Regions from separate parts of the Thalassotalea atypica genome, predicted to be linked through region 2. Evidence: riboswitches for the same ligand, from Rfam matches in the RefSeq annotation. Region 2 holds a riboswitch; the other holds the start of a gene.
What was found. A riboswitch is a leader RNA that binds a small molecule or an ion and turns the genes downstream of it on or off. The one in region 2 is predicted to bind lysine.
Positions count from the first base shown of each region.

Region 1: linked by a shared signal. The riboswitch ahead of dapA (4-hydroxy-tetrahydrodipicolinate synthase) and the one ahead of lysC (lysine-sensitive aspartokinase 3) in region 2 are both predicted to bind lysine.

Region 1 is NZ_AP027364.1:3,933,381-3,949,370, reverse strand. It holds gene gltB (glutamate synthase large subunit) at 1-228, opposite strand, end outside; gene folE2 (GTP cyclohydrolase FolE2) at 638-1,564, opposite strand; gene QUE03_RS17775 (Hpt domain-containing protein) at 1,847-2,194, shown strand; gene arcA (two-component system response regulator ArcA) at 2,204-2,905, opposite strand; gene QUE03_RS17765 (HAMP domain-containing sensor histidine kinase) at 3,066-4,697, opposite strand; gene QUE03_RS17760 (methyltransferase) at 4,798-5,943, opposite strand; lysine riboswitch at 6,226-6,398, shown strand; gene dapA (4-hydroxy-tetrahydrodipicolinate synthase) at 6,485-7,420, shown strand; gene QUE03_RS17750 (2,3,4,5-tetrahydropyridine-2,6-dicarboxylate N-succinyltransferase) at 7,443-8,195, shown strand; gene QUE03_RS17745 (PLP-dependent decarboxylase) at 8,195-9,427, shown strand; gene QUE03_RS17740 (succinylglutamate desuccinylase/aspartoacylase family protein) at 9,472-10,614, shown strand; gene QUE03_RS17735 (dienelactone hydrolase family protein) at 10,725-11,615, shown strand; gene QUE03_RS17730 (MAPEG family protein) at 11,706-12,137, opposite strand; gene QUE03_RS17725 (hypothetical protein) at 12,367-12,675, shown strand; gene QUE03_RS17720 (TonB-dependent receptor) at 12,754-15,204, shown strand; gene QUE03_RS17715 (CvfB family protein) at 15,276-15,990, opposite strand, start outside.
Region 2 is NZ_AP027364.1:2,636,293-2,652,282, reverse strand. It holds gene QUE03_RS12125 (LysM peptidoglycan-binding domain-containing protein) at 155-1,780, opposite strand; gene gloB (hydroxyacylglutathione hydrolase) at 1,862-2,689, opposite strand; gene QUE03_RS12115 (class I SAM-dependent methyltransferase) at 2,742-3,515, shown strand; gene QUE03_RS12110 (TonB-dependent receptor plug domain-containing protein) at 3,595-6,195, opposite strand; gene QUE03_RS12105 (Nif3-like dinuclear metal center hexameric protein) at 6,563-7,321, shown strand; gene QUE03_RS12100 (ElyC/SanA/YdcF family protein) at 7,342-8,097, opposite strand; lysine riboswitch at 8,338-8,550, shown strand; gene lysC (lysine-sensitive aspartokinase 3) at 8,696-10,042, shown strand; gene QUE03_RS12090 (hypothetical protein) at 10,106-10,573, opposite strand; gene QUE03_RS12085 (tetratricopeptide repeat protein) at 10,889-12,718, shown strand; tRNA gene QUE03_RS12080 (tRNA-Val) at 13,182-13,257, opposite strand; tRNA gene QUE03_RS12075 (tRNA-Val) at 13,299-13,374, opposite strand; tRNA gene QUE03_RS12070 (tRNA-Val) at 13,416-13,491, opposite strand; tRNA gene QUE03_RS12065 (tRNA-Val) at 13,515-13,590, opposite strand; gene gltX (glutamate--tRNA ligase) at 13,849-15,261, shown strand; gene QUE03_RS12055 (hypothetical protein) at 15,335-15,625, opposite strand; gene QUE03_RS12050 (DEAD/DEAH box helicase) at 15,849-15,990, shown strand, end outside.

The DNA of each region.
Region 1 (15,990 bases), 1.3 Mb from region 2:
CCAGCCACTTTCATCAGCGATTGAGCGAAAAAAACTATCAGGTTTTTGAATCAATAAGCCACAACCATCGCCAGTTTTGCCGTCAGCTGCAATACCACCACGGTGTTGCATACGATCAAGTGCAGCAATAGCTGTTTTAATGAGTTTATGACTTGCTTCACCCTGTTGGTGTGCAATTAAACCAAATCCACAATTGTCTTTTTGAGCGTTAGGATCATAAAGCTGCATGATTTCTCCCCCTAGAAAAATATGACGCGATTAAGATAAAAAGGGCTTCGAATAGAAAGGTGTTTTTTTTGCATATATACCCCTTTTACGAGCAAAGCGAACCACAAACACTAACCAGTTATTGATAGAAGGTCAACAATTATAGAGTATTTGCTCGTAATAAAATTTCACAATTAAGATGGAACCATTATAATGAAGGGGATAATTTGGACATAAATTGCATGAATAGGCTTAAAACAAAGCAAAATTCGTAATTTTCATGATGTCCTCGAATTTTTAGTGTAATTTAATTACACTTTGTTATTTGACGGAAATATTGGGTAGTTATGCGTGATGTGGCAAAAAAATGTAAAAAAAAGCCTGTTGTGATAACAGGCTTCAAAATATTTAAGAGAACTTCGAAAAGGAGTTAAGGCTGATATCCGCCCGTTATTCCTTTTGTTGTCACGCTCACCGCATCATGAGCATGAAGAGATTCTAAGTGGTTGACTCGTAGCCAAAAATCATCAAATTCAGCAGCCAAGTTCATCGCGTGTTGTAAACGGCGAGCGGCATCTTCACAAAACATCAAGTTTTGACCATTTAGGCGAGCAAATTCTTGCTCATCTTCGCGTTTAACTGCGGCTTGAACAGGGGTTTGTAAAGCGCTTTCAATAAGATCTACAAGATCGGTAATAGGAAAGTCACTTATTGATTTGTTCAGCTTAACTTTAACTTCGGCGACTGAACGCTGGCTATGAGGCGTAGCCACTATACCTTCAGTACTGCCTAGCCATTCATGGACAGTCTCTTTACTGATATTTTGCTCACTAGTAAATTTATCTGTGAAGGCTTTTTGAATCAATTGTCTCGCTAGTGCTGCTGAGCATGGACAGGTAGAAGAATAACGAACATCGATGGCCAGCTCTATATCTAACACGCCTTTATCTAAGCGACCTGTCAAAGTTACAGGATATGCTTTCCAACCTAATTTACCGCTGATCAATGACTTACGGCGTAAATGATAATCAAAGGCAATTGTTACTTTGGCGTTATCACTTAAATCTTGGTGGCTACTAATAAAGCCATCAAGTAATGTGACTAAGCTTTGATAGTTCAACACGTTGTTGCTAGATAGTTCATCTAAGAGTAAGTAAAGGCGAGACATATGAATGCCTTTAGCCTGTGGCTCTTTTAAGTTCACAAACGCATCCACGTAGGCTGACACCATACGTTCAGCTTGGCCTTTTGACGCCACCATGAAGGGCATTTCGATATTGCTCATACCGACCCAATCCAGCGTACCTTCAGTCTGTGCTGTGGTGTGGTTGGCGATATCTGGCATGGATGTTGGCATTACAACTCCGCTATTAAGTACTTCAGTGTTAAGTTAATTGCTACTTGAGTCTTGATTTTCAAGAGCTAAAGGCATCTATTTTTCATGGCAATACGATTATTGCATACAGACCATTAAAAAAGGGCGGCTATTCTGAACGAAATTCACACGAAAATCAATAAAAGTAAGATATCTAGCGCAGTTTAAACTGGAAAGATCATGACGTTTTTGTTGCATAAGGCGATTTACATCAATTGAAATAGTGTTTAGTCTGTCATTTTACAGTGATTAAGGTGGGTAGCAGTGCCAAATTCAGAAATAATTGATCGAGCTTTACTGCAAGGTTACTTAGATAATCTTGGCTCGAGTGTAGTTCAAAAAATGTTAGATATGTATATTGGTCAATCTGAAATCTATTTAGCAGATATTCAATCGGCAATCAACGAAGGTTCACAAGCAATGTGGGAACAACATACCCACAAAATGAAAGGTGCAGCTGGTAGTGTTGGAGTGAAGCAAGTTCATGCACACATAATGGCGATTGAAAAATCCAGCGATAATAGTGTACAAAAACAGCGTTATTTGGAAGAACTCAAACAGCTGAATAACCAGGGTATAACAGTGTTTAAGCAGTGGTTAGCCACTGCTTAAACGTGTGATTTAGGATACGGAGCCAATAAAGCGGTAACCTTCACCATGGATGGTATTGATTAGTTCAGGGGTTTCTTTTGACGATTCAAAATGTTTTCTCAAACGTCGGATCGTAACATCCACTGTACGATCATTGGAACGTAAATCACGGCCTGTCATTTCTTTAATTAACTGCTGACGCGATACTATTTGGCCAGCGTGATCAATCAATAATTTCAGGGCTCTAAATTCACCACGAGGGATCGGAATAGTTTCTTGCTCTGGTGATGTCATTTTACGAGAATTACTGTCTAACTCCCAGCCGTTGAATGTAATAATTGCAGAGCTTTGTTCTGACTTGTTCACTGAAATACGGTTCAGAATATTTCTTGCTCTTATGGTCAGCTCTCTCGGATTAAAGGGCTTAGTTAGATAATCGTCTGCACCAATTTCTAATCCTAAAATTTTGTCAATGTCACTATCTCGACCGGTTAAGAATATTAAGCCTAACTCACGGTTGTTGGTCAGTTCCCTTGCTAACAATAACCCGTTCTTACCAGGGAGGTTTATGTCCATGATGACAAGGCTAATTTGATTGTTCTTTAATTGCTCATCCATGGCTTCGCCATCTATGGCTTCTGATACGTCGTAACCTTCCGCTTCAAATAAGTTGCGAAGGTTGAATCGTGTTACGTCTTCATCTTCTACGATCAGAATATGAGCTTTGTGCATGGGTTGGTCCAATTATTGATAGTTTTCGAAGGCATTTATCATTAAAAATAACGATATAACCCTAATTTATAGCAAGTTTTCCATTAATAATAAACTCTGTTGATTAAAAAAAGGATACTAGTGACGTAATAATATGTTATGAAATTGTAACTTCCTCTTTTTAGTTGCTGCCAATAATTACCGGAAAGACTATATCAAAGCTGATCCCTTTGTTGACCACACTGTCAAACTGTATGCTGCCATTTAAAGCTTGAGTAACCAAATTATAAACGAGGTGCAGCCCTAACCCACTGCCGCCTTCGCCGCGTTTAGTGGTGATGAACGGATCAAATATTCTGTTTTTTACTGATTGATCTACTCCTTTACCGTTGTCCTTATATTGAATGTGTAATTGACCACTCAATACCATAATGCATATTTTTATGGTGCCATCGGGTTGTCCATCAAAGGCATGAATCAATGAGTTCACTATTAAATTGATAAGGATTTGATTGATTGGTCCAGGCTTACTTGTGATCACTAACTCATCAGGGCAATCTACTTCTAATGTCACAGGGGAATTTTTCAATTGGGGCGCCAAGGTTAATACAACCTCATCAATAAGTTCAGACACCATAAACTGTCGATCTTCTTCGCTCGACTGATCAACGGCCACTTTTTTGAAGCTAGAGATTAAGTCAGCAGCACGGTTTAGGTTGCGATAAATGATACCAATATTCTCTTGCCCGTCGGCTAAAAATCGTTTCAACTGACTGGACTTAAGTGTTTTACTGTCAAAGCACTCCTTAATTTCATCTAACCTGTCTGATAATAAGGTTGATGCGGTGACGCCTAAGCCTATTGGTGTATTTACTTCATGAGCAACGCCGGCAACCATATCACCCAACGAAGCCATTTTCTCACTTTCGACCAGTTGCCCCTGGAATTGGTGTAATTTTTCTAACGTCGATAACAATTCTTCATTTGAATCTTTTAGTGCTTCTGTTCTTTGGCTGACTTTATCCTCAAGCTCATGATTCAACTTTAAAATTTGTTGCTCGGCATCAACTTGACGCTTAACGTGCTTTTCTGTTCGGGCTAACATGTTGTTGATGCTACGAGCGAGTAATTCAAATTCTTGATAATCTTGGATCTCACACCGTAAATCGAACGCCTTTTTATGTGACACTTTTTGCACGGTAGTTGTAATAGAGTCCACCGAGTTAAATACTTTGTTTTGTAGACGGGTGGCCAGAAAAATTGAGAAACACAAGATGAATAAAAAGCAGACGCTGAGGCACAAATAGGTTTTGTTTTTTAAAGATTGCAGCGACTGGAGATCCATCTCTAAATAAACATATCCAATAATCGTGTTTCCTTCAGTTATAGGCTGGATATATTCAATGATAGCGCCGTTTATCTGTGGAGATTTCAATCGTTCTTTTCGATTAATTTGTGATGGTATGTGCCTTATGCCTTGATTGCCTGTGTAGTCTTTGTTGTAGCTTGAGGTGACAGAAACTTGATTATTATTGAGGTGGTAAATATGTACAGTATTCATTCTCGATATCGAACTTAACCGGGATAGCCTCTTTTCTAAGCCGATAACATCTTTAGAGATCAGGTAGGCTTTAGCTGTTTTGCTTGTAATAGCGCTACGTTCAATAATGTCTTGTTTGAAGTCTTTTTCAAGGTGAGAAAAAATAAAGTAAAGAGTAACTGAAGCTGTCACCAAAAAAGACAATGTCGTTAAAGACACTATCGAGGTGATAAAAATGTGTTTTAAAGAAAGTATTTTATTATTTGTCGGCATTGATGCTAATTTCACGAACCGTAATGTTGTTATCTATGATTAGATGATTGTTTAAAAATGCGTTTATTTCAACTACCAGTTCACTTTCTGTTAACAGACGTTACTGTCGATTACTGAGGTAGACGGTGAATCCATTGCTGATCGTCGTTTTTTCAGTGCCACCAATAAATTCTCTCATTATCGGTTGGTACTTTAAAAAATTGTTAGCAACAACGATTAAGTTGCTGTTGGGAGTCATATGCTTTGTACATTGCTGAAGAAAAGTTTCCGTTGCGGCATAGTAAGTCTTTAACCCCTGATGAAATGGTGGGTTAGAAATTATCGTGTCAAAACTATCCGATACCTGACTTAATCCATCTGACGCTATACATCTTCCGTTGAGTTGATTTATTGCTAAGGTTTCTTTTGCACTTGCTATCGCTAACGCACTAACATCAATCAGTGTTAACTTAATATTCGGATAAAGCTTAGCTAATGCGACACTGATGGTGCCTGCACCGCAGCCAAAGTCCAACACCTTGCCTTGAATTTTATCTGGCAGGTTATCTAACAAAACCTTAGTCCCTTTATCTAACCCTTTTTGGCTAAATACTCCGGGAAGAGCCGCTATTTTAATGCTCTCGTTTGCGATAATGATCTCGTAATAACTGAACCAATCACTTAGTTTAAACGCTTGTGCTGGCTTGATATAGCGGCCGGTAAACAGCAAACAATGACGTGCATTGTCTTGTTTCATGCAGCAGTCAATATAATCGCTGCTTTGCTTAGCGACTGATTTTATTCCGCCCTTGTTGTCACCAACGAAAATAACGGTAGCATCATCTGCCACAACATCAGCAATCATCGATAAGGTAAATGCTAACTCGGGTTTACTTTTTGGGAAGGCAATGACAATAACATCGTGGCAATGTTCGCTTTGATAATGACTACCAAATCTAGTCTCTATCTGGGTTGGAAATCGCTCGCTAATCGCTTGATACTGTGAAAAGTTATTGTTAAAGCAAGTGATACTGGCATCAGGGTAATGTGCTAATAACTCTGGAACTAAACCAGCGGCTTCAAGATTAATCAGTAATGGTCTTGAACCTTCAAGTAATTCGATATTTCTTAATAAAATTTGATTGATATTTGAAAGTGCCATTATGTTGTTAATTTGCCATGAATAAAATAAAGCGAGTTTGTAGGCTATTTTACGCGAACTTGCCTTAAGATAGCCACCCATACCTGCACACTCATCAGTAATCATATCTTTTGGATATGAGGATTCACATTGTGTACCTGTTAATAGTCAAGTTTCGTCAGAAATGGCAAATTGAAATTGATGGTATGGAACTAAAAAGTAAAATGGCGGTTTATAGTGTTTACTAAATCATCGGGTATGTTTTTCAGCTATGTCGTAAATAAATATCTTATGCAAATAAACGTATAGACGTCTATTGACAAAAAATGCGCAAACGAGTTTAATACACCAGTTCCTTATTCCAAATGAAGTGATCGCTTATTCAAAGTGTCATTTCATTGTCGAAAAAGGGTCAGAAGAGGAGCGTTAACCAGGTATTTAATGTGAGGAGATCAAACTCCATTGAACATTAAAGAGGGGGATTAACGCCGAGATGAATACATTTTTGATTGATGTATTTGTCGGTTAAGCAGGTTGAATCCTGCTGACTGTCACCAATTAGGTGGAGAGCTTCTGGCCTTTACGAATGCCTTTAGATTTCACTATAGGTGTTTTGTAAACGCCTTATAGTTCTCCGAACGAAATGAGTTCGAGAGAAATGAATCAAATATCATCTGAACACCCTTTTGAGCAATATCCGTTATGGACTGCATTAGTCACGCCTTTTGATCAGCAAGGCAAAGTGGACTTTGTTAGTCTTGGTAAGATTGCTCATCAACAAAACAGCGCAGGTAATGCTATTTTGCTGCTTGGCAGCACTGGTGAAGGTCTTGCTTTAATCCAAGAAGAGCAGCGCACCATAGTTGAGTATGTTTGTGGATTATCATTAAACGTTCCCATAATGGTTGCTGTGGGCGGCTTTCAACTTATAGAGCAATTACAGTGGATTGAACAATGCAATCAGCTACCTGTTGATGCCTACCTTTTAGGAAGTCCTTTGTACGCAAAACCTGGCGAGGAAGGTCAAAAACTCTGGTTTGAAGCTTTGCTTGATAGAGCAAAATTTCCTTGCATGCTCTATAACGTGCCATCACGAAGTGGCCTCAGTTTGTCTACATCGGCTTTAGCATCTCTGCAACATCACCCAAAATGCTGGGCACTGAAAGAAGCAAGTGGCGATGTAGCTCAATTTAAAGAGTACCAAAAAGCTTGCCCTGACATTGCGCTTTATAGTGGCGAAGACGCCTTGTTACCAAAACTCGTTGAAGAAGGTGCCAAAGGCTTGGTCTCCGTTGCCGCTAATGTTTGGCCTATTCAAACACGAGCTTATGTTCAGCAATGTTTAACAGGTGAAACTACAGGGCTCTTTCCAGTTTGGAAAAATGCAGTAGACAGTTTATTTGCTGTCTCAAACCCTATTCCTGCAAAAATATTGATGGCAAAAAATAATGATATTGCTAACGCCACTTTACGTCCACCATTGACTAATAAAGAGCTGAGTAATCATCAGTCGCTTGAACATGCAGATCAGCAAATCACTCATTGGCATCAACAATACTCAAGTCGCCAAATATCTCAACAAAACGTATTAAAAACAGCTTAATTTATAAGGTTTTAGAAAGAACATGTCAGATTGGAAAGAAATACTAGAACAACTACAGACCGGCGAAGTGAGAGCCGCAAATCAGGATGGAAACGGAAATTGGCACGCTAATATTGAGGCGAAGCAAGCCATTTTATCTGCATTTAAGGCTGGAGAAAATGAAGAGTTTTCGGGGATTTACCAAGGATTTGTTGATAAACATAATTTACCTGCCAGAGAATTTAGTCGCGATGATGGTGTTCGTTTAGTGCCTGGTGGCTCATCGGTACGAGCCGGTGCATACGTCGCCCCTAGTGTCATTATCATGCCGCCAGCGTATATCAATGTAGGTGCTTATGTCGGTAAAGGCACTATGGTTGATAGCCATGCCTTAGTTGGCTCATGTGCACAAATTGGTGAAAATGTTCACTTATCGGCTGCGGTACAAATAGGCGGCGTGCTAGAGCCAATTGGTGCAAGTCCTGTGATTATTGAGGACGATGCATTTTTAGGTGCTGGAGTGGTGGTGGTTGAAGGCATTGTGATCAAAAAAGGTGTGGTATTAGCCCCCGGCGTATCGCTGTCAGCATCTGTGCCGGTATTTGATCTAGTCAATAATCGCCGTCTAGAAAAAGGTGAGCCTATTCCAGAGCGTGCGGTAGTGATTCCTGGGACTCGTCCTATCGATGGAGAATGGGCGAAGCAGCAAGGATTGAACATGGCTTGTGCGTTAATTGTGAAATATCGTGATGAGCAAAGTGACGCATCGCTCGAATTGGAGTCGGTATTAAGATAATGAACATGATTGAGCCAAAACTAAAAAGTGCATTGCAGCAGCACAGTGCAATGCAATCCACTTTGGATGATGAGCAAGAAAATGGCTATTTCGTTTATAATTTAGATAAACTCAATCAGCATTTGCAATGCCTCACTGATCAGAGCGTTGTAAAGCTTTGGTATGCGGTAAAAGCCAACCCGTTGTCGAGCATTCTGCGTTCAGTATCCCAAAGTGGGATCAATTTTGATGTAGCCAGTAAAGGAGAGCTTGATCATGTATTGGCTCAAGATATTGAACCTAAGCGTATTCTCAACACCGGTCCAGCCAAATCGAAGCAGCAATTGCGTCTTTTTTTAGAGAAAGGCGTCACAACCTTTGTCGTTGAAAGCATCAATCAACTGCAATGGTTGCAAGAAGTCGTCGAGTCTTCATCTACGATAACTAAGCCAACAGTGTTGCTGCGTGTGCAGCTACAATGGCCTGAAGGAGATAAAAACCCGCTAGGTGGCAACGCCGTGACGCCATTCGGACTTGGCTGTGAACAGTGGCAGCGAATCCAGGTGGCGGACTATCCGTCGCTTGATTTGTGTGGATTGCACATTTTTCAGTGGGGCAACATGCTAAGCAATGCCAAAATGTACTCGTTGTGGCAACAAATGGTTCAGCCTTTGACCACACTGGCTTCCGCTATTGGCATGGAGCTAAAAGTGCTCGATTTGGGGGGCGGGCTTGGTGTAGATTATCTGAATTCAGGTGAACGTATTAGCTGGCAACAAGCGATGTCAGATTTGGCTGATGTCAAACGAAAGGCCAAAGTAGACGAGCTCTGGTTGGAGTTAGGACGATATGCGGTGGCCGATTGTGGCTATTACGTCTCGCCGGTTGTTGATCGTAAAAACAACTTTGAACATCAGCAACTAGTGCTGGCTGCGGGCATCAATCATTTGATAAGACCAGCGATAACCGACCAACCTTTTCCTGCATCGCTGTTGCGAGACTCAAATGCGGCAAGCGAACCATTTGATGTTCATGGCCCGCTGTGCACCAGCTTAGATCATCTAGGTAAACTTGCATTACCAAACGATTGTTCGGTAGATGATAGTCTTGTGTTCGGTCTTTGTGGTGCATATGGATTTACTGAAAGCATGCCATTCTTTTTGTGTCATGAGATTGCTGCTGAGTATGTATTTGAGCAAGGCAAGCTTATACAGGTAAGAGCACAACAGCCAGCGAGCTGGTATTTACGTTAGCTCACAAGTAATTGATTCGAGCTATAAAAACTTAAAGATAACAAATGAATAATCAAACGCAAAATAAAGTGATTAAAGATGTGATGCACGTTGGTGAAATGGCTAGCGGCGCTCAGTTGACGGTACCTGTATACAAATTCACAGCACAAGGGGCTACAGATGCGCCCAGTGTCTATATTCAAGCAAATATGCATGGCGCTGAAGTACAAGGTAATGCGGTTATTTATCAATTGCTTGAGTTAATTGGCAATATTGAACTATTTGCTGATGTCACATTAGTGCCGTACGCCAATCCAGTTGGCTGTAATCATAAAAACGGTGAATATACACTTGGCCGCTTTGACCCTATCACCGGTGTAAACTGGAATCGTATGTACCACAATAATCCTAAGTTGGTTGATGTGGCAGTCGAACAATATATCGAAGAGAGTGATAGGGAAATTGAGCAAGCATTTAAACAATCGTTATTGGATGATATCAACGAGCAGCTTGATCACAACATATTTGGCCTAACTACGGGACAACGTATCGCATATCAGTTGCAAAAGCTCGCGCACCAAGCGGATCTGGTCTTAGATTTGCACACTGGTCCTATATCAAGTAAGCATTTATACTGCCCAGAATACGCCAAAGAGAGTGCCAAACACTTTAATATTGAACACACCCTACTTATCCCCAATGAGTTTGATGGCGCATTAGATGAGTCGACTTTTTGTCCGTGGTGGAGTTTAAGTGAAGCGTTTAAAGCCAAAGGTAGATGCATTAATTTCAATAAAGAAAGCTTCACTGTGGAGCTTGGTTCACAAGAACAAATTGATCTAGATATTGCTCTCACCGACGCCAAAAGTATTTTGTGCTATCTACAGTACAAAGGCGTAGTAAAGCCGAATGGACAGCAAGACTTTGTGCCAGATGAAATGATCCGTTATGCCTGTTATCTAAAAGACTACAAAGCCTTTTATTCGCCAATGGGTGGCATGGTGGATTATTTGGCTGAGTTTGGCAAACCATTAAAAGCTGGGGAGCCTTTGGCACGTATTTTACGGATGGACAATTACGGTGATGGTGATGCACTGCATTACATCTCACTTGACCATGAGGTGCTACCAATATTGCATTTTGCGTCGGCGAGCGTTAATCAAGGGACAGAGCTTTACAAAGTCTTTAGTGAATTTTTTACGCTTTAACCATAGCGTTGGCTGAATTCGGCATTGGCGACAAAATTTATTTTTTGCGAAACAGCTTAGGTAGTTATATGTTTACTAGCGGAGTAATAAATAACTTACTTGAGGTAACCATGCTAGCAAAAATAAAAAGCGATATTCCACAAGAAGCATTTGATTGGTACGACTCATATGCACATGGTGGTATGGATCGCCGCACTTTCATGAAAAAACTGGGCACTTTGGTCGCCGTTGGTTATTCGATGAGTGTGCTGACTTCCGCTTTACTACCAAATTATGCCTTAGCAGAGCAAGTTTCTTTTAACGATGTGGATATCAAAGCAACATATGAGACCTTTGACTCGCCACTCGGCCATGGCAAAGGACAAGGTTATTTAGTTACTCCCACGAACGTTGATGTCGATTTGCCTGTGGTGTTGGTGGTTCATGAGAACCGGGGTCTAAACCCTTACATTAAAGATGTGGCACGCCGCTTGGCAAAAGCGGGTTATTTGGCCTTTGCACCAGATGCGCTCTATCCATTAGGTGGTTACCCTGGTAATGACGATGAAGGTCGAGCTATGCAGCGCTCGATGGATCGCAATAAAATACAACAAGACTTTATTGCCGCAGCAAAATTTTTAAAATCGCATCAACGCAGTAACGGAAAGTTAGGTGCAGTAGGCTTTTGTTTTGGCGGCTATATTGTCAACTACCTCGCCGCCGTAGAGTCTGATTTACTGAGTGCTGGTGTGCCATTTTACGGTACGCCTGCTAAAGCCGAATTAAGGCAAAACATACAGGCGGCACTGCTTATTCAATTAGCCGCTTTAGATGAGCGAGTGAATAAGTCATGGTCGGGTTATGAAGCTGACTTAAAAGCACTCGGTGTGCCATATAAAATGCATATGTATGAAAACGCTAAACATGGCTTTCACAATGATTCAACCGGACGATACGATAAAGAAAACGCAGCATTAGCATGGCAACGAACCTTATCGTTTTTCAACGACAAGCTTACTTAACCATTGCCTTGCTCACATTATTTATTCCTATAAGGTGTTATCCTCAACCCAAAGCAGCATTAAAGGCTGCTTTGTTGTCTGCTAGTTTCGCTATTGCTGATTAAACAAGCTCAAGAGAACATTGGCAATAAGTACGAATAATGACAGTGATGAAAGAACATATACGATAAACCTTGCGAGCACCTTACCGTTGCTGCAATGAATAATGGAGTGGATCACTCGAAAAAACAAAAATGACCAAGCGGCTAAGTTACTGATGATAGAGTGATCTGGAATTTGACTCGCCACTAAGATCACACCGTAAAACAGCACCGGTAATTCGAATAGATTCTTTAAGTTGTTCGATGGCGCATTAACGTGATCGGGCAGTAATAATGAAACTTGCTCTGGTGCGTGCAATTTATCTGCATGTATGCGGGCTTTCATGACGTAGTTAAGGCGCAGGGTGTACATATAAAACCATACGATCATGGTTAATAACATCATCGCTAACATGGGGATAAATAATGGGTAGAAGCTCATTGTATTTCTCTGTTTTTGCTTTTGTTATAGGATATTAATGCAATATTGTTGTGAGTTCACTGTCTTCTGCTTTGAGCTAAATGTCTAGTACTAATTCTCCACTTATTACCTTTCACCTCAAATTAAACTCCAGTTATCTTATTTCGTTGAGAATTGTTCAGTAGTGTTATATTATCACGTTACTCTTAACTCCGATAACCATGAAGTAATGTCTATCCACAACAAAAATATGAAAATATTTAGTCAGTTTATACTGACTGTGTGGTTATGTGCGTTATTTTCTCATGGAAGTCATGGTCTCAATGCATTAGTACTAGAACGTGATGTTTCTGGTGATAATGAAACATTTTTACATCTTGGCGCTGACGTTGATTGTCACTTATGCTACAACACTTTAGATAGAGTAGAAGATGTTGATTTGGTTGGCGCTTTTGCCGATTTTAGTCAATATGCATTACTCACTTTTAGCAAGCCTGCAGTAAATGTTGCGCAATATTACCGATTACCACAGTTGCGTGCCCCGCCTTTTTTAACCTGAATACGACAAACACAAATATTAAAATTATAAAACGAACGGTTTGACGACTTTCGTGAAATATTATTCAAGGTTAAAAAAATGAAATTCAATAAATTGATGGCGGCTTTTGCTATCTCATCTTTCGTGTCATCGCCTGTGTGGGCGCAAACTATCACAGGAAAAATTATCGATAAAAGCGGTCAGCCTATAGCTTTTGCAGAAATACATCTAGATCAAGAAAAAACACATGTTTTTAGTGACGAACAAGGTAACTTTGAACTAAAAAATGTCGCCGAAGGTATTACTGAACTTCATGTGAGTGCGGAAAACTTTTCTCATTATAATCAAAAGATTACCGTGGCTGGTCAAGACATCAGTGGTTTAGAAATTAGCTTAAATGACACGGTGATGGAAATTATTGATGTCCATGCCACGCCGCTTCATTCGTCGACTATTGAGTCGGCATTACCCGTTAATGTTCTTTCTGCGGATGAATTAAGACTAAAACAAGCATCAACCCTTGGTGAAACGCTTAAGAATGAAGTTGGTGTTCACTCGAGTTATTACGGACCGGTTTCAAGTAGTCCAATCATTCGTGGCCTTGATGGCCCAAGGGTATTGATCAGTCAAAATGGCTTAGATGTGGGGGATGCTTCTCGTGTTGGCGGAGATCATGTTGTTTCAAGCGAAACGAGCACTGCGACACAAATTGAAGTGCTTCGTGGCCCAGCGACTTTGTTTTATGGCAGTGGCGCAATAGGTGGCGTGGTCAATATTGTGGATAATCGCGTACCGACCAGCACCGATACGATGGCTGAATGGCAACTCCAACACAACGATGTTGCCGATGAAAATGAGGCGTCATTTGCGCTAAATACAGGTAGTGGACAAGTTGCCTTACACCTTGACGGATTTTGGCGTGAATCTAATGATTACGACATTCCAGGTTATGCCACATCAGAAGACGAACATGACGACCATGAGGAGGAACATGAAGAAGAGCATGATGAACATGAAGGCGAAAAAGGCACGTTAGCGAACAGTGCATCAAAATCTTCAGGTTTTACCATTGGTACAAGTTATCTTTTAGAAAATGGTTTTATAGGTTTTTCATACGGACGAATGGATCGTGAATACGGTATTCCAGGCCATGGTCATCATGAAGAGGAACATGAAGAAGAAGGTCATGAAGATGAAGAACATGTAGAAGAAAATGTTTTTGCTGACTTAGAGCAGAATCGTTTTCAGATGATCAGTGATTTAAATTTTGATGATAAATTCTTAAGTCGCTTGGCGTCGAAATTTGCGTACACAGACTACCAACATCAAGAAATTGAGAATGGCGAAGTTGGCACAACCTTTAAAAATGAAAGTATTGAAGCCCGTGTTGATGTCTATCATCAAGAATGGAATGGCTGGAACGGTGCTTGGACACTGCATTTTAAAGACAGTGATTTTGAAGCGCTTGGTGAAGAAGCTTTTACGCCCCCTTCATCTACAACGTCATTTGCCTTTGCTTGGTTAGAAGAAAATCATTTAAATGAACAATGGTTGTTACAGCTTGGTGCACGAGTTGAATATGTTGAAATAGAACCATTTGGTATGCATGATAATGAGCATGAAGAGGAGCACGACGAACATGATGAAGAAGAACATCATGATATTGAAAAGCAAGACTTTACCCCAGTCAGTGCATCTGTTGGTTTAGTTTGGGATTATCAGCAAGGTTACAATTTAGGATTTTCTGCCTCGTTTTCTCAACGAGCACCTTCAGCCGCCGAGCTTTTCTCAAATGGTCCTCACATAGGTACTAATACTTTTGAAGTCGGTGCTTTATATGAAGTTGAGCCGCATGGTGACCACCTAGATATTGAAGTAAGCAACCAAGATGTAGAACTTGAAACCTCTTATAACCTTGATATGACTTGGCGTAAATTTGAAGGTGATTTCGGCTTCGTTGTCAGCGCCTTCTACAACCATATTGAGGATTACTACTATCAGCAAGATACGGGTTTATTTATGGAAGGTGGCCACGATCACGACGAACATAACGCGGTAGAAGAAGATCACGGTGAAGAAGAGGGATTACCTGTGTTTGTCTATCGTCAAGATGACGTTGACCTTTATGGTCTAGAGGCCGAATTTGTTTATCAAGTCACCTCATCATTAAAAGCGACGGTGTTTGGTGATTATATCCGTGCTGAACTTTCTGATGGTGGTAACTTACCACGAATTCCGCCAATGCGTGTCGGTGGACAATTAAACTACCAAGCAGAACAATATGCTGCTGAGCTGTCTGTCAGCCACTATTTTGAGCAAAACGATATTGCGGCATATGAAACTAGTACCGATAGCTACACCATGCTCGATGCAAACTTTAATTACTACTTAAGCGGGGTGAGCGATAGTGACTGGGCATCTGATACGATAGTTTTTGTCAAAGGGCAAAATTTAACGGACGAAGAAGCACGGGTGCATTCATCATTCTTAAAAGAAGATGCGCCATTGCCAGGACGTAGCATTAGCTTGGGTATTCGAGGCAGTTTCTAGGCGTATTTGAAATGTAGTAGAGATAAAAAGTGCGGCCACTTAGCCGCATTTTTTATTCGATTGAAGTTATGTTATTTCAAGTGAATGCCATCTGCTTCAATGGTAATCTTACCTTGCTTTAATAAGTGGCCAACAGTTGCTTTAAAGGCTTTCTTACTGACACCAAATACTCTAGATATTTCTTGTGGACTGGACTTGTCATTAATGTGGCTTACGCCATCATTGTTGGCTAAATAGCTGATGAATTTATCGGTAAAATCAATCACTTTACCTTTACCTGAGCGGGCTAAGGATAAGTCGATGCGGCCGTCTTCACGCACTTTTTTGATGTAACCTTTGAGTTGTTGACCAACAAAAATTTTCTGATGGATTTCATTGTCATAGATTAAGCCCCAGTTTAGGTGATTAACAATGGCTTTGTAACCTAAATCTGTTTTGCCGCCAATGACCAAATCAACCTGATCACCTTCTTTGCAATCTGCTGGCCAAATATCTAGGTATTTATCTAGTTTGCTGGTGGCGGCAATACGTTCTGTTCTTTGATCTAAGAAAACACGTACTAAATAACGCTTTCCTACTTCCATCGGGCTGTGTTGAAGTGCTTTTGGTACTAACAAATCTTTTGGTAAGCCCCAATCTAAAAAGGCGCCAAGTTTATTTGCCTGCACTACTTTTAATGAAACAAATTCACCTACTTGCGCTAATGGTTTATCAGTAGTGGCAACAAGGCGGTCGAGAGAGTCGGCGTATATGAACGCTTCAATTTTATCATCCGGCTGACAATTT
Region 2 (15,990 bases):
GTACAGCTTTTAACGATTTACTCATTGAAAAAGGCTTTGTTTTTCGAGCGGGGAGTGGGACTACATATTGTAAAGTGACAATGCATTAATAAATCAGAATTAGAAAAAAGCGCCCATACGAGCGCTTATTTTCTAATGCTTTAAAGGTTTAAAACTAAATGCTGTTGGTCACATCAACCGACAGCTTTAACATTTGACCAGGCTGAAGATAGTTTTTACGACTCAAACTGTTCCATTTCTCGATGTCACTGATGCGGACATTAAATTTATCCGCAATACGCGCAAAGGAATCGCCACGACGTACTTTATATCGGATATTGCGCATCACGATTTGTTCAACTGGGCTAGCCGATGATTGTGTCATTTTGGCTTTTTGCCAGATCACGAGCTTCTGTCCTGGCTTGATATAGTCCCTTGGCGCCATGCCATTCCATTTCGCGATACTTTTTGTGCTGACTTTATAGACACGGCTGATATCCCATAGGGTGTCGCCATTTTTCACAAGATGGGTCAACTTAACGCCGCTTCTTTCTCTGCTTTGTGTTTTAGCTAACCGCTTATCTTGGGACAATATGTAATCATCAAGCGCCTGTGCGGCAACAGGGATCAATAAATGTTTGCCGGCACGTATGTTGGTGCCCTTGACATTATTTACCTTGGCAACAAGCTCTGGTGTGGTGTGAAATTTATTGGCAATCTTAATTAAGCTATCACCATTTTTAATTTTGTAGCGTTGCCAAGATAAACGATCTTTGTCAGACAGCTTTGCCAATCCAGTGGTAAATTGTTCAATTTTAGATGTTGGTAATAGTAAATAATGTGGCCCATCTGGATCAGTTGCCCAGCGATTAAAACCTGGGTTTAAACGTTGAATTTCTGCTAATGATAATTCAGCAAGGCGAGCCGCTTTGGCTAAGTCTAATTGAGACTTGATATCGACCTTAGTGATGACTTCACGGTTTTCAATTTCGTAAAGCTTTAAGTCGAACTTTTCTGGTTGTTTGACAATTTCTGCCAGTGCTAACAGCTTGGGAACATAGGCGCGAGTTTCTTTAGGTAAATCCAACGACCAAAAGTCAGTAGGCTTATTTTTGCGTGCATTATTTCTCATCGCACGTTTTACGCGGCCTTCGCCGGAATTATAAGCCGCAAGTGCTAATAACCAATCACCGTCAAAATATTTGTGAAGGTATTTTAGGTATTTAACAGCGCCCTGTGTTGATGCGGCAACGTCACGTCGTCCGTCATACCACCAGTTTTGCTTCATGCCAAAGCGTTTTCCTGTTCCCGGAACGAATTGCCACATCCCTGATGCTCTGCCATGCGAGTAGGCAAACGGGTCAAAAGCACTTTCAACGATGGGTAACAAGGTCATTTCTAGAGGCATATCATTGGCCTCTAACTCTTGCACTATATAGTGCATGAAAGGCTCCGCACGTTTTGCCACACGATCCAAGTAATTAGGGTGCTTAACATACCAGTTGCGCTGAGCGTCAATACGTTTGTTACTTGGAATATCAAAGCTTAGATTTTGACGTATATGCTGCCAAATATCGCTTGAGATATGAATGTCATTATTGTCTAGGTCAATGTCAACATCGGCTACAGGGTGAATCACCGCAATAGACTCATCCGCTAAAAGCGCTTGATTGATTTCAATTGGATCCGCTAGATGTTCAGTAGCAACGATTTGAGCTTCCTCTTCAGCTGACGGGAAAGTGGTTGACTGACAACCCAATAATAATAGCGATGCTGAGAGCGAAAGAGATAAATACTTCATATGGTTTCTATTCGGCGAAAAGTTACAAAATTTTACGTGTTTGAAAAATGAATTCAAGTGTTTGCGGTATTTTTGCTGCGATTAAAAATTATCTTTCCATGCTCTAATCGCGGCAAACACTTCAACACTGTTGTTAAGTGTTTGCTGGCTATAGCTATTCGCCGCCATGATTACGTCTTGTTGTTCGCAGCGTAAAAACGGATTGATCGCATTTTCTAACTGTATTGTTGAAGGTAATGTGATTTGATTTTTGGCCCTAAGCGCTATGACCTGCTCAAAGTAATTTTGCAGTGCTTTGTTATTCGGCTCGACGGCGATAGCGAAGTGTAAATTAGCTTGCGTGTATTCATGAGTACAGTAAACAGGGGTGGATGCAGGGAGCACCTTTAGCTTAGCTAATGATTGATGCATTTGTTCGGCAGTTCCTTCAAATAAGCGACCACAACCGCCAGAGAATAAAGTATCGCCACAAAACAATGCTTGCTCATGAACGTAGGCAATATGACCTGAAGTATGACCGGGTAAATCAAGGATGGAAAACTCGATTTCAGTACTTTCGTTTGAGGTAGTGTTCGTAAACGCCAGTGAGACCAAGTCACTTTCTGCTAACTTAATGTCGCACGCAGGAATATTCTCTGTTGCAGGCCCATACACTTTGATGTCATGACCACATGCTTTAGTGTAAGCCTTTAAGGCGACGACGCCACCCGTGTGATCCGGATGGTGATGAGTGATTAAAATTGCGTTTAACGATAAGCCATTTTGCTTTAAATACTCAATGCAAGGCTCAGCTTGGCCTGGGTCAACAAGTGTAACTTCGGCACAACCTTGTGGTTGCAGTGCCCAAATATAATTGTCAGAAAATGCTTTGATTGGCAGTACGTTTAACGGCATAGGGTTTACATTCATCGTTAGGTTTACCATTATTATATATAATAATGCGATTAGCCTGAAACACTAAATGAAACCAGCACTTGCCTTTCGACAACCACATCACCCAAACCATTGGCACGAATTGCCTAATGGAGACGTTATTCGCGCGTATATCGATCAAGCGCTTGCTCCTTGGTTACCAAAGTTTTTTGGGTATCATTTTCTAAAAATAGGTGCACTGAGCAGTCAACTGTCGACGCAAGGTTGCAGCATTAAACATCAGTTTTCTGTCGGCCAGCTTAACGAAAAGCCAAGTGTGATAGCGGACGTTGATGACTTACCTTTTATCGAACACAGCGTTGATGTCTCACTGTTAAGTCACGCCTTGGAATTTTCGGTAGATCCACACCATGTATTACGTGAAGCAAGTAGAGTGCTGATCCCGAATGGCTATCTGGTGGTAACCGGTTTTAATCCAGTAAGTTTAGCTGGACTCAATCGCATAACACCTTTAAGGCGGCACCACCTGCCGTGGAACGAGCACTTTTTTACACCAATGCGAGTTAAAGATTGGTTGCAATTAATGGGTTTTGAAATATTGGATGATATTAGAGGACTCCATACCAATTTAGTGGGTAATGTTGGCGAAGGCGCTATTGGTCAAAAATGGCAGCGTTTTGCCGATAATTATTTAAGACCTTTTGGTAGTGTCTACGTGATTGTTGCTAAAAAGCGTGTTCTACCGCTTACTCCAATCAAGCCTAAATGGAAAGTTAGACCAAGTTTTCAACCTGTTAAGGTAACAACGATGAATGGTGCTAACTTATCTAAACATCAACAAAATGATACTAACGATCATTAAGTATTTCTTATTTATATGATGGTATAAAAAAAGCCGCGTAAGCGGCTTTTTCAATTGCATTAAGTTAGCTAATTTATCATTAGAACTTATATGAAGCTTTTAAGTAAGCAAAACGGCCTTGACCACTATGAACATTGACAACGAAGCCCATGAAGTCATGGTAAGCAAACGGTGGCTCTTCATCAAATAGGTTAGTTGCACCTAATGATAATACCGTGTTTTCAATACCAAAGTAGTTCATCGTTAAATCAACTGTTGTCATTGAATCAACCATGTTAATACCGTTTGAAGGATCGCGTACTGACGCTTCTTGCTCAAACTCATCTATGTAGTTCACTGCAACAGTTGCACTAAAGTCATCTTTAATCCAGTCAGCAGATGTTGTCCAGCGCATTTCAGGTTGTTCGAAACCACCTTCTTCTGTGCCTTTATAATCTTCAAATTTAAGTACGTAGTTTAAGACGTAACCAAATTTGAACTGACCATATTCAGTTTCCAAGTTGTAACGAACATCAACATCTAAACCAGATGTTTTAAGGTCGCCAATGTTTTGGAAGCCATCATTAACTTGAATCACTTCACCTGGATCCCCAGGAATGGCTGTCGGACGACGAACTACAATACTTTGATCTAAACCGAAGTTATCCATTACAAATTGCGTATCTGAATCAATGATGTCTTCAATATCGTAATCGTAGTAATCCACAGAGAAGTTAAGATCATCAGTTACGTTATATACAACACCAAAGTTATAACTTGTTGACTCTTCTGGACCTAGATCAGGGTTACCTTCAAATATCGCCGTGTACTCTTGTGGATCACACGCTCTGTCTTGATCACCAATTGCAGCACAACGCGCAGTATCAACTAAGTTTGGTGACTCATCAGTGCGGCCTAATCCTAGCTGATGTAGTGATGGTGCGCGGAATGCTGTACCGTATGAACCACGTAGGCTTAGGTCTTCAGTAGGCGTCCATAGGAATGAAACCTTAGGATCGGTTGTCGTACCAAAGTCGCTATAGTCTTCGTGACGTACTGCGAATTGGAATTCTAAGGTATCAAGTACAGGAACAATTAACTCACCAAAGATGGCTGTGTTGTCACGTTCGCCGTTTGCTTGAGTTGCCTCTGTACCAAAGACATCACCACGTAAAAATTGATCATCAGGATTATCACTGATCGCTTCTTCACGGTACTCAGCACCAATCGCCATATACATATCGCCATGCTCCATTTCCATGATAGGACCTGAGAACTTGATATCAAATGAACGGTTAGTTGATTTACCGACACGTGTGGTTGTGGTTTCGATGTAGTCTAAAGCTTCTTGAGTGTTGCTAGAAGGCTCGAACGGGTTCCATAAACCTGAATCAATCGCTTCTTGAATACGGCGAGAATTAGGGAAACCATCGACACCTCGTTCAACTGACTCATTCTTAATGTAGCTATATGCTGCTTCCCAGCTCCATGTGTCGATTTCACCACGTAAACCTACAATAGCGCGGTAGTAGTCAGAATCAACACGCTTTTCACGGTTGCCGATATCAACGGTACGACGACGCATGGTTAAGTCTTGCTGGTAGAACTCATGATCTGGCATGTCAGCGAACGGGTGATTAACGTTATCACCATCCATGAACAATTCGTTAAAGCTTGGGCTACCTGCACCTCGAACAATTGATTTAGAGTTCTGGCCGTTTAACTCAGCAAACGCTTCAACGTTGTCGTTAACTGTATATTTGCCCATGTAGTTCCAGCTGAAACGTTCCGCATCAGGGATCATCGTCATATGCGGCGCATAGTCATAACGACATAAGTTATTTGCCGGATCTGAGTCTTCAGGTGAACAAACATCGTTGCCAAAAGTGTCAATCAAACGGTTTGAAGGATCGGCTCTTAATGCGATAGTACCAGGAATACCTGATGAAGAGCGGAAATCTGTGGCATTGGCTCTGCCCGTTAATGCTTGTTGGTTAGCCGATTTTGAATAATCACGATCTGCGTATAAGACTTCTTCACGATCGTAATATTCCATAATAAAGGTATGGCTAGATTTGTCAGTTACGTTACCGAAAACTAAACTAACACTTTGCTCTTCACCACCTTCTTCTGTAGTACCTACTTTACCGGTAAGCTCTACACCTTCAACATCATCACGTAATACCACGTTGATAACACCTGCAACAGCGTCTGAGCCGTATGTTGCAGATGCGCCATCTTTAAGGATATCAACGCGCTTAATTGCAGATAATGGAATGTTGTTGATATCGACAAACGCCGTATCAATGCCTTTAGCGAACGGGCTCACTGATACACGGCGACCGTTCACTAAGATAAGTGTTGAGTCCGCCCCCAAACCACGAAGTGAAACTGAAGAACCACCGTTGGCAGTATCATCACTAGAGTTTGCTTGAGTAGAGAACGTACCTTGACCAGAAATGGGTAGTTTAGTAAATAAACTGATTAGATCGGTTACACCTGTTTTTGAAATATCTTCTTGAGATAAGCTCGTAACGGGTGATGGGCCTTCCATGCTGGTTCTTTTAATATGGGAACCAGTGATTTCAATTCTTTCTATCTCTTCTTCTTCGGCTGCGAATGCATTCATACTTTGAGAGGCAAGTAGTGCGACAGAAATACTAAGCGCGAGAGAATTACGCTTTGAGTTTAACTTTGTCATTTCCATATTTCCTTTTGTTTATAATTATGCGTCAAATCCTAGTTACAACCTCATTAACACGTCGTTAACATTTGCTACTGCGTTGTTATAAAAGGTAAAACATGACCCTAATTTTGTAACAGAAATCAAACGGTTGTGGAACACTTTTTCTGTTTCTAATTTTATGGAATTGTAAATATTTCTATCCGGTTTTTTTTTGGTTAAATCGCTAAGTAATTGATTTAAAAAGAAGATGATACGATTTTTTTCGTAAATAAAGATAAAGTAAAGAAGAATAAATTTGTTTGACTAGATGAAACTTTTTAACCGCGATTACATCTCGAATGTGTGATAATAATGCCAACGCGATTTTTATTGAGTAATTATTATGCAACGTTCTGAATTAGAAGCGTATTTAAATGAAGTGCTGCAACCCCACCTTATTAAAGATTTTTGTCCTAACGGATTGCAAATTCAAGGGAGTGAACAGGTAAATAAAATAGTCACCGGCGTGACAGCAACAGAAGCATTGATTGATGCCGCTATTGAACAGGGAGCAGATACTCTATTGGTGCATCACGGTTATTTTTGGAAAAGTGAAAACCCAACCATTACCGGGATGAAGTACAATCGAATAAAAAAACTCCTTGATCACAATATCAATTTGTTTGCCTACCATTTACCGTTAGATGTGCATCCTGAGCTTGGCAATAATGCCCAACTCGCAAAACGGTTGGAAATTGAAAACGTACTGCCACTAGAGTCAAATAATCCGCAATCGGTTGTTGTGAGAGGTGAGTTAGCCGAGCCAATATCTGCAAGTAAGTTTGCTCAAGTGATTTCCACTTCGCTTGCTCGCTCTTGTTTACATATCTCTTCACCCGATAATAAAGATATAAAAACCGTGGCGTGGTGCACCGGAGGAGGTCAAGGTTATATTGAACTAGCAGCCCAAGCCGGTGTCGATGCTTTTATTAGTGGCGAAGCATCAGAGCAAACCACGCATGTGGCTAGAGAGATGAATATTCACTTTTTCGCTGCTGGCCATCACGCCACTGAGCGGTATGGTGCGAAGGCATTAGGTGAACACCTCAAAACGAAATTTAATCTCAGCGTAGACTTCGTTGATATAGATAATCCGGTGTAAATTTTACCTATTAGTCGTATTTAGTAGGCTATCCATTGCCATGCTCTTCCCATCGCTTCATACCAGGCAATACTTGCCTTATATAGGTTATGACTCGATGGGAAATAGGATAGCCAGTGAATATCTGCATTAGGGTTTTTGACAAAATACCCTGCAGGCGCAGGAATTGCGTTTACCCCTTGAAGTTCAAAGTACTTTATCGCTCTTGGTAAATGGTAAGCATCAGTCACTAACACAACATTTTTACCTTTTACGCGCGGACCAATTAACTCTGCTTCTTCTTGTGTATCTTTCGGGTAATTTTCTGTAATAATTTTTCGGCCATCAATGCCTAAAGCAATGGCAGCCTGTTTGACTTTTTCAGCATTAGATACGGGGTCTTTAATGGAGTGACCAGAAGTGATGATGGTGGCCTCTGGGTGTAGCCTAGAAATTCGTAGGCCTTCGACTAGTCGTTGCAATGAACACGGTTTTAATTGACTTGTGACAGCCAGAGCATCATTTGATTGATGTCCACAACCTAGAATGACGATGTAATCCACGGGTTTGGCCGATAGAGAAAAACTTTCATAATTTTGTTCCATTGGAACGACTAACTGGTTAGAGATCGGCGGAGATGCGGTAACGATCAATAGTACAACGGCGCTAATGAGCGATTTAAATGCGAACTTGGGCTTACGCTTGAAAAATACTAATGAGAGAATTAATAATAAGATTGCCACATTAATTGGCATAACTAGCACGGAGACTAGCTTTTTAAAGATGAAAAAATCCATGGGTTGTGCAGTTATCCGTCTGATTTATTGATATGTGTAGAGTCTAATGAGCGACAAACTATAACAACATCTAGTCGTCAAAACAGTATATTATTCCGTTAATCATAGACAAATATTTCGCTTTGAAAGGTGAGTTGAAAATTTTCTTTTCATAGACGTCTAAAAGTCTATTGAAAAAGGTGCAACATTAAGGTTTAATAACCGCGTTATTAAGTTTTTACTTTATTTTATAAACTTTCTAACACCAGAAGAGGTGCGTTAGCCAGGTAGATAGTTTGAGGAACCACATTCCTATGAAAGCTATTGAGGGGGATCTAGCGCCGAGGAGGCATTTTCGTGTGGCGAAATGCGTCCGGTTGCTAAGGTTGAATCCTTAGGACTGTCACCGCTATTCACCCATACTGATAATATCAGATGTGGGTTAATAGAATTGGGTGGAGAGCTTCTGGCTGAAAATGTTCTTGTGTTTTTTGCTCGCGAAACGTTCAGTCACGCTCTTCCTTGTTGTATAAGCTTTAGGGAGAACCTACCATGAAAAAAATAGACTTTGTCACACCGTATCCGTTAATGAATTGTAGATGCAACTCAAGGAACGCTCATGCCTAATATTACTGTCGCCAAGTTTGGTGGAACCAGTGTCGCTGACTTTGATGCCATGCAGCGTTGTGCTCAGATTATCAAGTCGGATGCTAGCAACCGCGTCATTGTGGTATCGGCCAGTGCAGGCGTAACTAACCATTTAGTGCGGTTAGGGCAACAAAGTGTGCCAGCTGATGAACAAAATGAAATATTGGCGTCAATTGCTGAAATTCAAACGAACATCAGTCAACACCTTGAAAATAAGGTAGCGCTAGACGTCACTATCCATGAGTTTTTAGATCAGCTCGCCACTGTAGCGCATTGCCAGTCCGAGCAATATAACGCTAAGAATGCTGATGAAATATTGTCTTTTGGCGAAAAATTTAGCTCACTTCTATTTACTGAAGTGCTAAATAATGTTGGTTTAAAGGCAGGCTGTTTTGATGTTCGACAAGTGATGAAAACCAACAGTCTTTATGGCAAAGCGGTTGTTGATATCGAGCAATTGAAAGTAAATGCTATCGAGCAACTTGCTCCAAAACTGGACTCAGAAGTTATTGTCACTCAAGGCTTTATCGGTCAAGACGGGCTTGGTCATACGACAACTTTAGGTCGAGGTGGCTCAGACTATAGCGCAGCATTACTCGCTGAAGCGCTTGATGCGAACAATTTGTCTATTTGGACCGATGTCGTTGGTATTTTTACTACAGATCCTAGAATTACCGACCAAGCGCGTGCTATTAATGAAATAAGCTTTGGTGAAGCGGCAGAAATGGCAACCTTTGGCGCAAAAATTCTACACCCTGCGACGTTAATTCCCGCCATGCGTCATAATATCCCTGTCTTTGTCGGCTCGAGTAAAGAGCCAGAAAAAGGCGGCACACGTATTCAGCAAACGGTAGCGTCTAATCCCACTTATCGCTCTATTGCTTTGCGCCGTGAGCAAACACTGGTAACGGTTAAGAGCCCAGCAATGCTGCATGCAAGTGGTTTCCTTGCTAAAGTCTTTAGCATTTTAGCAAAACATGAACTCAGCGTTGATTTGATTACCACCAGTGAAATCAGTGTTGCGCTAACGTTTGATAACCCGACAGGGTCAACCCAATCATTAATTAACAGTTCGGTAGTCAGTGAACTGGAACAATTATGTGAAGTCAGTGTTGAACATGGCTTGTCTTTAGTTGCCGTTATTGGTAACAACTTACATGCCACTAAAGGATTAGGACGGAGCGTGTTCGATAAAATCAATGATTTTAACATTCGTATGATTTGCCATGGGGCTAGCCCAAATAACTTATGTTTTCTTGTGCCAGAAAATGATGCGAATACTGTCGTTGAACAGCTACACAACACCCTGTTTGCCTAATCAATAAACTATAAGCTGAATACAATAAGTGCCTGTTTCGGTCAAGTTGGTATTCAGCTTTGATTAATCTGCTTTATTATTTTTGACACCTTTGCGGCTTTTGTAGACAACCAATGCTATCAGTAAGAAAGCTAAAAAGAACAAACCAATCGTTGAATTACTTCTATCGGCTGCCACTTCGTCTGGGCTCAAGACAACATTGTTTTCATGTTTAAGGTCATAGACTTGATAAAACCCAGTATTGACGGGGATCGCTTTTATACTGACGGCTTTACCTAAAAGTTTCTCCGCATTGTCATCGTTACAATAATCGACTCTGAACTTTATGCTCAAATTATATGTATCTGAGGAGTCCTCCAAGCTAAGTGCTGCGGCACCATTTTGTGGGCAGTGTAATTTATAAATCACACCCTTAATAGTTTTTACATTTGTAAGCTCTTCATATGATTTGGTATCAAACGCACTTTTAAATCCAACGAATAGAAAAAACGCAGCTAACAACAATAGGATCGCTTTAATTGATTTACTCATAGTTATTCAGTTTTTATTTTAGAGCTGAGAATTAACTCTAGCGCATTGTTAAATATAACCACAGTATAATGTAAGTTGGTATAAACATTATTGATTTAGGGCAAGTTGCCGTGATGATAAATCGTTCAATAGCACTTCAATAATTTTCAAGAGTGATACGTATAACGCTATCAATCACTTAAGTTTTTCAACGTTGCGACTGAAAAGTGCAATTGGACAATATGGTTTAAAGCGCAATTATTAATCTACATCAAGTGAAGTGATAGGTTTAATTGATAGTTTTGTAGGAAGTGGTAAAAAATATAAAATCTAATAATGCAAAACCTCCAACAGATCCTAAATCAAGGCTTACAGGCACTCCATAATAATGAATTAATGGCTGCGGAGCAGAAATTCAATGTAGTGTTGACCGCCGTTCCTGGTGAACCTAACGCGCTATTTTTATTGGGCAACATTAGACAGCGGCAAGGGCTATTTGAAGAGGCCGTGGCTTTTTTCAAACGAGCACTAACAAGGCACCCTCAAAAAGCAGATGTTTATAATAGTTTAGGCAATGCAATGGGTAAACTTGCACAACCTGAGCAAGCAATTACATATTATTTGCAAGCGATAAAATCCCGTCCAACATTTGGCCTTGCTTATTTTAATTTAGGTCTGGCCTATTCATCAGCCAAACAACAACCTGAGGCGGTCGCCAGTTTAAAAAGGGCATGTGAGTTAATGCCAGAAAGCGCTAGTGCCTATTCAGCATTAGGCAGCGCATTACAAGCACAAGAATTATTTGATGAAGCACTGATTGCTTTTGATAAAGCGCTTGAAATTCAACCTGATAATCTTAACGTGTTGAACAATAAAGGGGTGCTACTGCGTACTTTACAACGTCCTGAAGAGGCCATTAGTTGTTATCGTCAAGCTATGGACTCAAATGATGATATTCCAGAGCTACATTTTAATATGGCGTGTGCATCTTATGATGCAGGTCACCCAAAGGAAACTGACGTGCATCTGCAAAAAGCGATAAACCTTAAACCGGACTATGTTGCTGCCCACGAAACGTTAAATAAAATGTTTTGGGAGCACGGCGACACTGATAGATTTACACAGTCTTTTCAGCATGCGATTAAGCAGCACGCTGAATGTCCAGAGCTGCGTGTTGCCTACGCCAATCAACTAAAAATGGCTAATCGTACAGAAGAGTCATTACAGGTATTAGTGACAGCAATAAATGAATTGGGAGAATTGCCGTCATTAAGCCATAGTCTTGGCTTGCTTTACGGTCAAACGGGTAATGCGGAATCTGCGGTAGAGCATATTAGCAATGCCGTAAAACAAGCGCCATTTAATGAACGTTTTCGTATTGACGCGGCAAACTTCTTAATTCAAGAACGCGAATACCACCAAGCGATGCAACATCTTGATGTTGCGCAGCGCCTTAACCCATTTGAGCAAGAGATGTGGGCATTTAAAGGTTTATGTTGGCGCTTTACTGGCGATGAACGTGAAGCTTGGCTAAATAACTATGATCAGTTTGTGCAAGCCAAAGTGTTAGACACGCCAGAGGGGTATGATAATTTTGAGCATTTTATTCATGATTTACAAAATGCTTTAATCAAAATGCACCAAACCGTTAAAACGCCATTAGATCAAAGCGTGCGTCACGGTACACAAACCCCCGGTCGATTATTGTACCAGCCAATCAAAGAAGTTATAGCTTATCGCAGCGTACTTGAGCGTAGAATCAAAGAGTACCTTTTAAGTTTACCTGATGATCCAACACATCCCTTTCTTAGCCGAAAAACTCAAGATTTTTATTTTTCGGGCAGTTGGTCCGTAAGGCTGAAAACAGAAGGCTTTCATGTTAATCACGTACATCCGGATGGCTGGTTTTCAGGCCCTACCTATATTGAAGTACCGAATGAAATAAGTGCTGATGATCCTAAAAAGGCAGGATGGGTAACGTTTGGTGAAACGGGAATGAACCTTGGTGAAGACAGAGAGCGAGTAGCCTTGTCTGTTTGTCCTCAGCCGGGGTTATGTGCTTTTTTCCCTTCCTATGTGTGGCATGGAACCAATCCGTTTCATAGCGAAGAGCACCGGATGACAACCCCATGTGATGTATTGCCTAGAATAGCAGTAGGCACATGATCTTGATCAGCTAAACAATTGATTTAAGGCTGGTTGTAAAACAACAAAAGGTGATCGCACAGCAAATAATGACGAGTGTGCATAATCGAGAATTAGCTAGTGTTGATTGATACCGGGCTTGAACCAGTGACTTGGCGCGGGTTGTAAAGAGTAGAAGGTGCTCATACCGTATACATTCGTCGCGATGTTTAGTTTTTAAAGGGATTTAATAGAATAAGTAGTGGTGGACGATACTGGGCTTGAACCAGTGACTTGGCGCGGGCTGTAAAGAGTAGAAGGTGCTCTCACCGTATACATTCGTAGCGATGTTTAGTTTTTAAAGGGATTTAATGGAATAAGTAGTGGTGGACGATACTGGGCTTGAACCAGTGACTTGGCGCGGGCTGTAAAGAGTAGAAGGTGCTCTCACCGTATACATTCGTCGCGATGTTTAGTTTTTAAAGGGATTTAATGGAATAAGTAGTGGTGGACGATACTGGGCTTGAACCAGTGACCCCCGCCTTGTAAGGGCGGTGCTCTCCCAACTGAGCTAATCGTCCATTGAATAACCGATAAACTTACTTTCAATGGAAAAAGTAAGTGGTGGACGATACTGGGCTTGAACCAGTGACCCCCGCCTTGTAAGGGCGGTGCTCTCCCAACTGAGCTAATCGTCCATTGAATAACCGACAAACTTACTTTCAATGGAAAAAGTAAGTGGTGGACGATACTGGGCTTGAACCAGTGACCCCCGCCTTGTAAGGGCGGTGCTCTCCCAACTGAGCTAATCGTCCGAATTTTCATTCGAACAGAGATATGGTGGACGATACTGGGCTTGAACCAGTGACCCCCGCCTTGTAAGGGCGGTGCTCTCCCAACTGAGCTAATCGTCCGTCTCTGTGGGGGCGTATTATAGGGAGATCATAATTACTGTCAACAGAAACAAAGCGTTTTTTTTCAAAAAATTGCAATATTTAATTTGGTTGCTTCAAAACTCGACAGCTTGCTTGAAAAGTAAACTTTATTAGGTCTCAGGAAAGATAATAGGGTGTATTCATCTTCAACGCCTGATAAAATACGCGCCAAATTTTAGACTTCTTTTCGCCATTTACTCTAATACTGAGTCAGTGGCTGTATAACACGAGATATTTATGACTTTAACAACTCGATTTGCACCAAGCCCAACAGGTTATTTGCACGTTGGTGGCGCTCGTACTGCGCTGTATAGCTGGTTATATGCCAAGAAAAATGGTGGTGACTTTATATTACGTATCGAAGACACTGATTTAGAGCGCTCTACGCAGGCATCAGTGGATGCGATCATGGACGGCATGAACTGGTTGCAACTGGAGTGGACACATGGTCCGTATTTCCAAACTGAACGATTTGATCGCTATAAAGAAGTGATTGCTCAATTACTAGAATCTGGTCATGCATACCGTTGTTATTCTACTGCTGAAGAAGTTGAAGCAATGCGTGAAGAAGCTAAAGCTAAAGGTGAAATTGAAAAATACAATGGCTTATGGCGCGATCGCACAGATTACCCAGAAGATAAGCCTTATGTGATCCGCTTTAAAAACCCGCTTGATGGTAACGTAATCATTAAAGACATGGTTAAAGGCGACATTACTATTAGCAATACTCAGCTTGATGATTTGATTATTGCACGTAGTGACGGCACGCCGACTTATAACTTAACGGTTGTAGTAGATGATTGGGACATGAAAGTGTCGCATGTTGTACGTGGTGACGATCATATCTCAAATACGCCTAAGCAAATTAATATTCTTGCAGCTTTAGGTGCAGAGATTCCAGCCTACGCTCATATTCCAATGATATTAGGTGATGATGGTAAGCGTCTATCTAAGCGTCATGGCGCCGTAGGGGTTATGCAATACCGTGATGATGGCTACTTGCCTGAAGCATTATTAAACTATTTAGTGCGTTTAGGTTGGTCTCATGGCGATCAAGAAATTTTCTCACGTGAAGAAATGATTGAACTATTCGACCTTACTGGTTGTAACCGTGCACCGTCAGCGTTCAATACCGAGAAACTAATTTGGGTTAACCAACATTACATGAAGACGATGGATCCTGAATACGTTGCCTCTCATCTTGAGTGGCACATGGCGGATCAAGGAATTGCAACCGATAACGGGCCAGCACTTAGCGAGATTGTAAAAGTACAAGCAGATCGCGTGAAAACCTTAAAAGAAATGGCTGCTATTTCGACTTACTTCTATCACGACTTTACTGAATTTGATGAAAAAGCGGCTAAAAAGCATCTTCGTGGTGTCGCACAAAAACCATTGGAAGTAGTCAAAGCTAAGTTGGCTGAATTATCAGAATGGAAAGCTGAAACAATTCATGAAGCAATTAATTCCACAGCGGAAGAGTTAGAAGTAGGCATGGGTAAAGTGGGGATGCCACTTCGTGTTGCTGTAACTGGCGGTGGTAACTCGCCATCGTTAGATATTACACTAGAGCTATTGCCTAAAGAGAAAGTACTTGCGCGAATAGACATGGCGTTAGCCGTTGTTGCTGAGCGCATTGCAAACAGCTAGTTGTAGTTTCAATTTTTGGATATTAAAAAGCAGCGCATTCGCTGCTTTTTTTATGGCAAAGAAAGCGAGCTTACTATTGTATTAGCTCATTGCGCACCAGTCCGCGACGAATGTTTTTACACAACTTTCCTAATCGCGTGATATCGCCCAGTAATGGCGTTTCACCATGGGCTAATTTACTTTCCCAGTCCGACAACTCTGTGTCTGCAATTTCTAATAGTTTTTTCGGACACCCAACACATTTTCCGGCACAAATTTGTGCTTCAGGTAAGGAAAAGGGAAATTCAGCTCTTACTTGCAATATAAGCGTTTGCATTGCGACGTCAGTAGATGGTTTTTTATGTGGTTGATAAGAGCTTATCATGTCAAAATATCTTAGCTAGTTAGAGTTTATACTCTACACTCTACACTTGTTGTTCAGTTATTACCAAGCCAACATGTTAATAGCTTGTGTTATATCAAAAGAAGTAATCAATTTTCTAGAGTTTTCAGGACAAAATTCGTTAAAAATATAAAACCATTAGCTAATGTCGAACAATTAAAGGTTATAATAGTATGGTTATTATTATTTGTAGACGGAGTAGGCATTGCAATTTTCAGATTTTGGTTTAGACAGAAAACTACTAGCGACCATAGAACATTTAGGTTTTACTGAGCCAACAGAAATCCAACAACATGCTATTCCAGCTGCTTCCGGTGGTCATGATTTAATTGCTTCTTCTAAGACTG